Regions from separate parts of the Flavobacterium sp. PS2 genome, predicted to be linked through region 3. Evidence: riboswitches for the same ligand, from Rfam matches in the RefSeq annotation. Region 3 holds a riboswitch; each other region holds the start of a gene.
What was found. A riboswitch is a leader RNA that binds a small molecule or an ion and turns the genes downstream of it on or off. The one in region 3 is predicted to bind cobalamin.
Positions count from the first base shown of each region.

Region 1: another riboswitch for cobalamin. It lies ahead of ACJ6WR_RS22385 (TonB-dependent receptor); the one in region 3 lies ahead of ACJ6WR_RS12525 (DUF5074 domain-containing protein).
Region 2: another riboswitch for cobalamin. It lies ahead of ACJ6WR_RS15125 (TonB-dependent receptor plug domain-containing protein); the one in region 3 lies ahead of ACJ6WR_RS12525 (DUF5074 domain-containing protein).

Region 1 is NZ_CP176426.1:5,206,985-5,210,275, reverse strand. It holds gene ACJ6WR_RS22385 (TonB-dependent receptor) at 1-1,394, opposite strand, end outside; cobalamin riboswitch at 1,511-1,720, opposite strand; gene ACJ6WR_RS22380 (GNAT family N-acetyltransferase) at 2,060-2,902, shown strand; gene ACJ6WR_RS22375 (DUF1810 domain-containing protein) at 3,222-3,291, shown strand, end outside.
Region 2 is NZ_CP176426.1:3,459,477-3,462,767, reverse strand. It holds gene cobT (nicotinate-nucleotide--dimethylbenzimidazole phosphoribosyltransferase) at 1-110, shown strand, start outside; gene ACJ6WR_RS15135 (adenosylcobinamide-GDP ribazoletransferase) at 181-978, shown strand; gene cobC (alpha-ribazole phosphatase) at 963-1,499, shown strand; cobalamin riboswitch at 1,578-1,812, shown strand; gene ACJ6WR_RS15125 (TonB-dependent receptor plug domain-containing protein) at 1,840-3,291, shown strand, end outside.
Region 3 is NZ_CP176426.1:2,889,229-2,892,519, forward strand. It holds gene ACJ6WR_RS12520 (MFS transporter) at 1-948, opposite strand, end outside; cobalamin riboswitch at 1,190-1,382, shown strand; gene ACJ6WR_RS12525 (DUF5074 domain-containing protein) at 1,702-3,021, shown strand.

The DNA of each region.
Region 1 (3,291 bases), 2.3 Mb from region 3:
TAATACAAGTCATTAAAAGTGGGCATCCTGAAAATACGTTTTGCAAATGCTCGTAAATTAAAATCGTAGTCTTTAAATGGTGTATAACCAAGGAATAATGCAGGAGTAAACTCTTTTTTGTCCGGAGCTTTTGCGTTATAGCGCACTTCTTCCTGAACATAAGTACCAACAACACTACCTAAAGCTTTAAATTGCCCAAGTCTGAAGGAACTTGCCAATGAAAACAATGCTGTATAGCGTTGCGGAAATGAAAATTGAGTTTGTATCCCTTTTCTTGTAGCATTAAGTTTATTGTATTGAAAATCTGTAGATAACGAAACATCCCATGTTGGTAATATATTGTACATATTTACTGCCGAGAAGTATATTTCCTGTTGGTAATAACTATCGTCAGATTGTGCTCCTTCGGTTACTGTTTCGCCTAAAATATGGGTTGTATCTCTGGCAACATAATGTGTATAATCATAAGCATATTTTGCCTTTGCCTGAAATTTGTATTTTTTTGTAAAATCCTTTACTATAGATGCCTGTGTGAAGAAATTCTTGTCGTACTGTCTAAATCCGTCAGAAAACTTATTTTCGACAATTGCTCCCGGTGCTCCCCTATCTGAGTCGTAATAATAAACTTTGGCATCCCAGGAACCATTATTTATTTTTCCGTAAAGTCCAGATTCAAATCTGAATGCTTCAATATCACTATTATGTCTTGTGGCAGTAGTATCGTAAGCTACGGTACCATCCTGATTGTTTCTTTTGTACCTGAATTTATATTCACCGTTAGATTTTATATACTCAGAACTTACGCTCATGCTTACTTTATTGCTCAGCTTTTGTTCCCATCTAAAAGACGGATCAAAATAATTTATGGTCATAGTTTTAAACCGCACCAATAAATTTGTTTTTTTATTCCCTTCAAAAACGGGACGTTTAGTTCTTAAATAAATAGTAGATGCTGCTGCAAAGTCTTTTGCAGACTGGAATATTTCGCTTTTCTGACCGTTATACATGGTAAGAGATTCCATGTCGTCTAGGGAATATTTACCTAAATCTGTAACTCCGTTTTGCGCATTACCTAATTGGATTCCGTCGTAAAAAACACCTACGTGGTGCGTTCCCATATTACGGACATCTACAGTTTTAAGTCCGCCAAGACCACCATAATCTTTAATCTGGACTCCGGCAAAATAACGAAGTGCATCGGCAACATTATGACTGGCAAGATTTTCTAGTAATTTCCCCGAGAGGCTTTGCACAGGAATTACTTCCTGGTATGGTTTTGCCTTAAGAATTACTTCTTTTAGTTTGCGAATGCTATCATTAGTTGCTTGTGAATGAAGCAAAAATGGAGTAAATAAGATAAAAACGAATAAAAGCTTTTTGTTTGTATTATACATCACTAAATAAATTATAAAAACTTTTCGCGATGTAATAATCAAGAAGCATAATAAGAAAGTCCCGCTATAAAATAACAGGCTAATTTTCTTGTTCTTCAACTTTATTCCTCGAAAGTTTTAAACTATGTGATTTTGGCAGGTCTCCTGACTTGTTCCATCTTTAAACAACCTTCTCATCCCGAGAATCGGGACAATGGCATAAGTAACGTTTAAAGACTTATATAGAACTTACAGTAGCGGGTCTGTTCAGGATTTACACCTGATTCCCTTTTAACTATTTTTCCTTAAATTTTAAGAAAAAGTAGACCAAAATTTTGAGCAAATATATAACATAAGTTTATGAAAAAAAGTTCTTATTTAATTTAATTAGAATTAAGACAATAAAATAAGGGCATAATCTGCTAATTTGATAATTTTCATTTATATCCAATAAATTTAAAAATATGACAATATATCAGTTTGAAAACTAGACGATTCTTGTAAAAAAACAATATCTCGATGTTTCGACATCCATGTGGTTACCTCCTATTTTTTAATAAAATGTAAAATAGTTCATCATTGTTTTTTACATAAAATGTATATTTGATTTTCTCTATTTCAATATTTAGAAAACCTTTATAAATTAGAGAAACTCAATCTTAAACTCAAAAAATTTAGCATAAAAAATGGAAGTAAAAAGTTTAGAAAACATTGATATTAAAGATCTATTAGCGGTTATTAATTTATCTTTTTCAGATTATATCGTGCCTTTTAGTCTTAATTTAGAGCAACTTAAAGCTAAGATTTCTGCCGAAAATATTAAATTAGATTTGTCTATCGGAGTTTATGCCGAAGATAAATTAGTTGGATTTATGCTGCATGCTTTAAATACTACAAACGAAGAATTTGTTGCTTATAATGCTGCAACAGGAGTTGTTCCAGATTATAGAGGAAAAGGTTTAGTTGGTAAAATGTATGCTATTTTAGTGCCGAAATTAGAAAATCTTGGCGTTAAGCAAATGGTTTTAGAAGTTATAGAAGGAAATCATCCTGCAATACGAGTTTACGAAAAGATGGGTTATACAATACATAGAAAACTAGATTGTTTTAAAGGTAAAGTACCGGCATTAGATATAAATCCTAAAGTTGATATAAAGAATCTTAAAGAAGCTCAATGGGAATTGTTTAAATCTTTTTGGGATATAGAACCTTCATGGCAAAACGATATTATGGCAGTGAACAATAGTATAGAATTTAGCCAAATTCTTGGAGCTTATATAGATGCTGAATTGGTAGGTTATGCAATATATAATCCTACATCCAAAAAAATTAATCAAGTAGCTGTAGCTCCTAATTATCGCCGTAAAGGAATTGGTACGAGTTTATTTAATCATATTAACAATGCTGTGGATCAAAATGAATTATTAGTATATAATGTTCAGAATAGTTCTGCAGAAGCAAAAGGATTTATAAAAAATTTAAATATACCATATACAATTTCGCAATTTGAAATGAAAAGAAATCTTTAAGTAAAAAAGAAATATAAATTTTCGGTTGTAAAATTAATTAGGCAAAAGAATTAGTGACAATTAGTGTAATTCGTGTTTAAAATTGATTTATAATATTTGAACCTGGACGAAAGTTTACTAAAATTTGATTTTTTTTTATAATTTTTCAACAGAATTGTATATTTAATTATATCAGTTATTTGAAGCTGTTTTTTATAAAATTTTAAGTAAGATTATTACTCAACTTAGTCATAAAACTCACATAGTCTGAGTCTTCCATTAGGAAGAACCTATATTTTTTAGTATTTTTGCACCCTTTTTTACACAATATAATACAACAATGGCACATTCAAACAATGATTTAATCCGTTTTTTAGAAGCGCAAAACCAGCTGTATCTTACCGCTCTTT
Region 2 (3,291 bases), 570 kb from region 3:
GCTTAGGCGAAGGAACGGGCTGTGCAATTGCTTTACCTATATTACAATCGGCAATTGCTTTCCTGAACAAAATGGCTACTTTTGAAAATGCTGGAGTTAGTAAGAAGTAAAACAGTATTCAGTCGCAGTTTTTAGTTTCAGCAACTATCTTTAGCCAAATACTAAACAATTAATATTTAAATGAAAAAACAACTTCATATATTTTTTACTGCATTAATGTTCTACACAAGGATTCCTTGTCCCAAAAATATTGACCACAATCCTGAGTATCTGAATAAAGCTAGTCGCTATTTCCCTTTGATCGGGTGGATTGTTGGAGGTATATCTTTTCTTGCATTTTATGGTGCTTCATTTCTAGTTTCAACGTCCGCAGCAGTAATTATAGGAATGATTGCTGGAATTTTAACTACTGGAGCCTTTCATGAAGATGGTTTTGCCGATGTTTGCGATGGTTTTGGTGGGGGTTGGACCAAAGAAAAAATCTTACTCATCATGAAAGACAGTGCCATTGGCGCTTATGGAGCTATTGGTGTTGTATTATTATTTTTATTGAAATTTCAATTACTATCTGAATTAGTAACTATAGAAACAATTACAACTCAGCAATCAGTGCTTACTGTTTTATTGTTGTTTATTGCAGGACATTCCATTAGTCGTTTAGCAGCTATAAGCATTGTATTTACACATGAATATTCTCGTGAAGATGCGACAAGCAAAAGCAAACCAATTGCAAAAAGCTTTAGCTGGAAAGAAGTTTTAGGTTCTTTCTTTTTTGGTTTATTACCTCTCTTGGTTCTTTCTTATTTTCAATATCAATTACTTTTAGTATTAATTCCAGTTTTCCTAACACGCTACTTTTTGGCTCGTTATTTCCAAAAATGGATTGATGGTTATACTGGAGATTGTTTGGGAGCAACACAACAAGTTTGCGAAGTTATTTTTTACTTAAGTGTTATAGCAATATGGAAATTTATTTAGTTCGTCATACTGAAACTGTTTGCGAAAAAGGAATTTGCTACGGTCAAACTGATGTAAATATTGCTGAACCTTATGATTTGATTTTTGAAAACATTGTAAAGCAATTACCTCAAGATGCATTGTTATATTCGAGTCCATTAAAACGTTGTGTGTTACTTGCCAAACATATCCAACAAGAAACCAAAATTTTAAATTACAAAGAGGACAAACGTTTGATGGAAATGGATTTTGGTGATTGGGAAATGAAAAACTGGAATGAAATTTCTTCAAATGATTTAAATCCGTGGATGGAAGATTTCGTAAATATTCGAGTTCCAAACGGAGAATCTTTCATCGATTTACATGAAAGAGTCACTCATTTTATAGAAAACGAAATACTTGCTAAAAAACCGTCAAAGGCAATTATTGTTGCACATGCCGGAGTAATAAGAAGCATATTATGTCTTTTAAACTCCCTTCCTCTTAAAGATGCTTTCCAAAACAAAGTCGATTTTGGACAAGTAATTAAAGTTGAAATCTAAATAAAATCAACTTTTGTTTTGTTTATGAATAGTATTAAATAATCAAACAGAATTGATTTATAAGCTTTTTTAACTTTATATTTGCACTTTCATTAAGGTTGTGCTATATTTTTTGAGACACATTAAAAGGGAATCAAGTAATTGAAGATTGAAAACATCAAAATCAACATTCGAAAATCTTGAGCTGTACCCGCAACTGTAAGCTTAGTCCTGTAAGGGATGCTTGTTGTTAACTACAAACCACTGTTTTAGAACGGGAAGGGAAACAACAAGACGCGAAGCCAGGAGACCTGCCTTTGTTAACAAATATCGAACTCTCGGGAAAAAGAGTTTAGAAATTATGACATTACAAAAGTTTTACATCTGTTTTTCGCTCTTAGTTTGCCAATTCATTTTGGCACAAAATGATTCTATAACAAAATTAAAAGAAGTTGTAGTTTCCGACACTAACCTCAAAAAATACTCAGACTCACAATCGATTCAAGTACTTAATGACTCTATTATTAATAGAAATCAGGCTTCTTTAACTTCCCTTTTAAATTATAATACTGTTATTTACTTTAAAGAAAATGGCCTGGGTATGACTTCTGCTCCATCCTTTAGAGGAACTACTGGTGCACAAACGGCTGTCATCTGGAACGGAATAAATATTAATTCACAGTTTTTAGGTCAAGCTGATTTTAATACAATTGGAACAAGAGATTTCAATTCTATTGCTGTAAAATCCGGAGGAGGAAGTATTCTGTATGGCAGTGGCGCTATTGGTGGAAGCATTCACCTTAACAATGATTTGAGTTTTAAAAACAATTTTTCAAATCATTTATTTTTTAGTGCAGGAAGTTATGATACTTACAGTGTAAATTATCGTACTGATGTTTCATCAAAAAAATATAGCCTTCAGGTTAGTATTTCTAGAAACAGTTCTGAAAATGATTTTAAATATCCTGGAAAAAGCGATCAAAAAAACCTTAACGGAGAATACTACAACACAAGTATGAATACAACTTTTGGTTATAAAATCGACTCTAAAAACACCTTAAAATTATACAGTCAGTTTTATGATGCAGAGCGTCATTTCTCTTTGACCTCTCCTAATGGAACCAAAACAAAATACAATGATTTCAATACCCGTAATCTTTTAGAATGGGAGAATATATTTAATCGATTCACTTCTAAATTAAGAGTGGCACATATCGGAGAATCTTATAAATATTACCCAAATATTACCTCAGATTTTTTCACTTATGGAAAGGTTGAAACTTCTATTATTAAATATGATTTGGCTTTTGATGTAAATGATAAAATCAAACTGAATACTATTATTGATTACAATCGTAATAAAGGACATGGATCTAGTATTGACAATGTAAGTAGAGAAATAGGATCTGCTAGTTTATTATTGCAACACTCTGTAACTGACAAATGGGATTATACAGCCAGTGTTCGTCAGGAATTAACAGATAATTACGGAAATCCTTTTCTCTTTTCTTTAGGAACAAGATATCAATTTACTGATTTTTACCGTATCAAATTAAACGCTTCAAAGAATTTTAGAATGCCTACTTACAACGATTTATTTTGGGAAGGAAGCGGTAATCCTGATTTAAAACCTGAAACTTCTTATCAGGGAGAAATCGGTAATGAATTTTTTACAAAAAACTTCTCATTATCTGTAACTACTTATTATAATTCTATTAAAGATTTATTACGCTGGATCCCTTCTGAAGGCGGAGGTGATACTTGGTCTCCAGAAAACACAAGCAAAGTAAGAGCTTATGGGGCCGAAGTACTT
Region 3 (3,291 bases):
GATAGCGAGTAACATGCCACCCATCATAATATATTTTCGACCGATCTTATCGCTTAGCCACCCAAAGACTATAAAAAACGGAGTACCTAACAATAATGCAATTCCTAGTAATCCATCTACTTGTGAAGAATCTATACTCATTACAGTTTTCATAAAACTCATGGCGTAAAACTGTCCAGTGTACCAAACTACACCTTGTCCCATTGTTGCTCCAAATAAAGCAAGCAAGACAAATTTCAGGTTATATCTATTCCCGAAACTTTCTTTTAAAGGGTTTACGCTTATGCTTCCTTCCTTTTTTGCTTTAGCAAAAACAGGAGATTCATCCATGTTTTTTCGTATCAAATAAGAAACCCCTACCATTACAATCGAAACCCAAAACGGAACACGCCATCCCCAAGAATCAAATGATTCCGCCGAGAGAGAATTTTTTGTGATTAAAATGACCATCAAAGAAATAAAAAGTCCAACAGTTGCAGTAGTCTGAATCCATGAAGTCCAATACCCGCGTTGTCCCACAGGAGCATGTTCGGCTACATAGGTTGCGGCGCCTCCATATTCTCCACCAAGTGCAAGTCCTTGTAATAATCGTAAAATCAAGACTAATACTGGTGCTAAGAAACCAATAGTGTCATAACTCGGAATGCAACCAATTAAAAAAGTAGAACATCCCATTAATAATAGGGTCGCCATAAAAGTGTATTTCCTCCCAATTAAATCTCCAAGACGTCCAAAGAATAAAGCGCCAAAAGGTCTAACGACAAATCCTGCTGCAAAAGTGGCTAATGTTGCCAGGAAAGATGCTGTTGGATTATCGGAGGGGAAAAATTTGGTCGAAATAACTACAGCCAAACTCCCAAAAATATAAAAATCATACCATTCTATCATTGTCCCCATAGAAGAGGCCGAAATAACTTTCCAAATTCCTTTTGTAGATGTGTTACTCATAAAATGGCTGTGTTTTTAATAGTAAATAAAAGTATAAGGTATCATTTTACGAATATATAAGATATTTTTATATTTAGTTGATGGTTTTTTAACAAATAGGGTTTGTTTGTTGATTTAACATTTGATCAGTAAATCAAAGCTTCATAATTCAAAATAAATTATAGTTTGCAGAGATGTTCAAGGCCTTTAAAATAAATAACTATTGCTTTGTTACGAAAGAAAACACTAGTTTTGCAACTCAAATTTTGAAACAGAAAATGGTTGTCATATCGATATGATATTGACATTAAAAGGGAATTTGGTGTAAATCCAAAACTGTCCCGCAGCTGTAAGCTCATTAACCGAAACCCTTTAATACGTCACTTTTCATTTAGAAAGGGAAGGCTGGGTGTAGGGAGTAAGTCAGAAGACCTGCCGTTTTTATAGTAATAAATAGCTTTCGGGGATTGAAGCTTGAATTAAGAATAATACTTTTCACTTTGTGTGATAATGGTATTGTTTGTCTATTCTATTCTCGTAAGCCAAAAATGGAATTTATGAGATTTTTTTTCTGCAAATATGATATCGCAAAAGCAATCCTTTTTTGGAAGCTTCTCCTTTCGATATTTTCTTTTTCTCCACTAAAAAAATCATTAAAACGTATCGCTTTGCAATATGCTGTGCTTTTACAAAAGTTTATTTATACAACTTTTGTAAGGGTGAATTGTATTTCGATTTAAAGAATTAAGTAATATAATTTTTAAATATTGAATAATGAAAAACCGATTTTTTTCCAAGCAATTAATTGCAATTGCTTCTTTGATGATGCTAACAGTTTCGTGTAATAATGATGACGATTTTACAGAGCCACCAGTAATAAAAGGCGAACAGCAATTAAAAGATACTTTAACCGTTGGGAAAACACTTCAATTAAGCTCAAAATTAGCAGATAGAAAGAATGTTGCTTTTGAATGGGCGATAGATGGAAAAGTAGTAGGATCTGATTCTACCTATATCTTTAAACCAGAAACGAGGGGAGATTTTAAAATTACAATGATAGCCAAAAATGATGGCGGAAAAGTTTCTCTTACTTATGATATCCATGCATGGGGAGCATATGAAAACGGTTTCTTTATGATCAACGAAGGGTGGTTTGGTCACGGAACAGGAACGGTAGGGTTTTATAGATACGATACAAGAGCTATAGAAGACAGTGTTTTTGTAAAAGTAAATCCAGATAAAGATTTAAAACCGGCATCATCTACATTAGAATTTGGAACCATCATTAATAAAAAACTATTTTTAGTTTCTAAAGTTGGCGGACCTGTTGTAGTAGCCGATGCTTATTCATTAAAAGAAGAAAAAAGAGTCCCGGCTAAAGGCGGAAACGACTGGCGTGCAGTTGTGGGTATTGATGAAAATCAAGCTCTTTTGACTTCTGGTAAAGGGATATTTAAGCTTAATCTTAATACGATGGAAGTGAATGGGCAAATCGAAGGTGTTACAGGTCAGGTTGGAGATGTTGTTAAGGCCAACGGTTATATTTTTGCATTGTCTGCTTCAAAAGGGGTTATTGTAATAAATGCTTCAACATTGGTAGTCGAAAAAACGATTCCGGGTATGGTTTTAGGATTTGCTGTTACCGATGATAAAAAAGTATGGGCAGCAGGAGGTAAAAATCTTATAAGTATAGATTCGAATACTCTTGAAGTAAAAGAAATCGCATTAGGTTTTCAGGCTTACGGAAGCTGGGGAGCTTGGCATCCAGGATCTATTACGGCTGCTAAAAATGATGTTTTCATTGCTAAAAACGGAAGTTTTAGTGGTGGTAAAGAAATTTACAAATACACTGGTACTCCAGAGTCATTGACTGCGCCTTTTATTACATTAACAAATTCAAATATCTTATATGGTGCAGGAATTGGTTATGACCGAAAGAAAAATACTTTGGTGGTAAATACCTTAAATTCAGGTTTTGGTGTGAATTTCTCTATAAACAATCTTTATATATTTAACGCTGATTCAGGAGCAAAAACAGCATCGGTAAATTTTTCAGGATATTATTTCCCTGCAGTTTCTGTATTTCATCAATAATTTTTTTAAACTGTAAATAATTTTTACCGCAAAGTACGCTAAGATTTACGCAAAGGTTCGCAAAGCTTTATGATGAAGCTTTGCGAACCTTTTTTTTGTAATATTTATAATCATGCCAACGGTTTTAACCGTTGGAGCGCAATATGTAATCTTAATCCGTCTCCCATGGTTGAAACCATGGGCTATATTTGAAATATGGTAATTTCTGATACGGAGTTTCTTCTCATAAAAAAAATCACAGGTCTATAATTTAAACTTTGCGAACCTTTG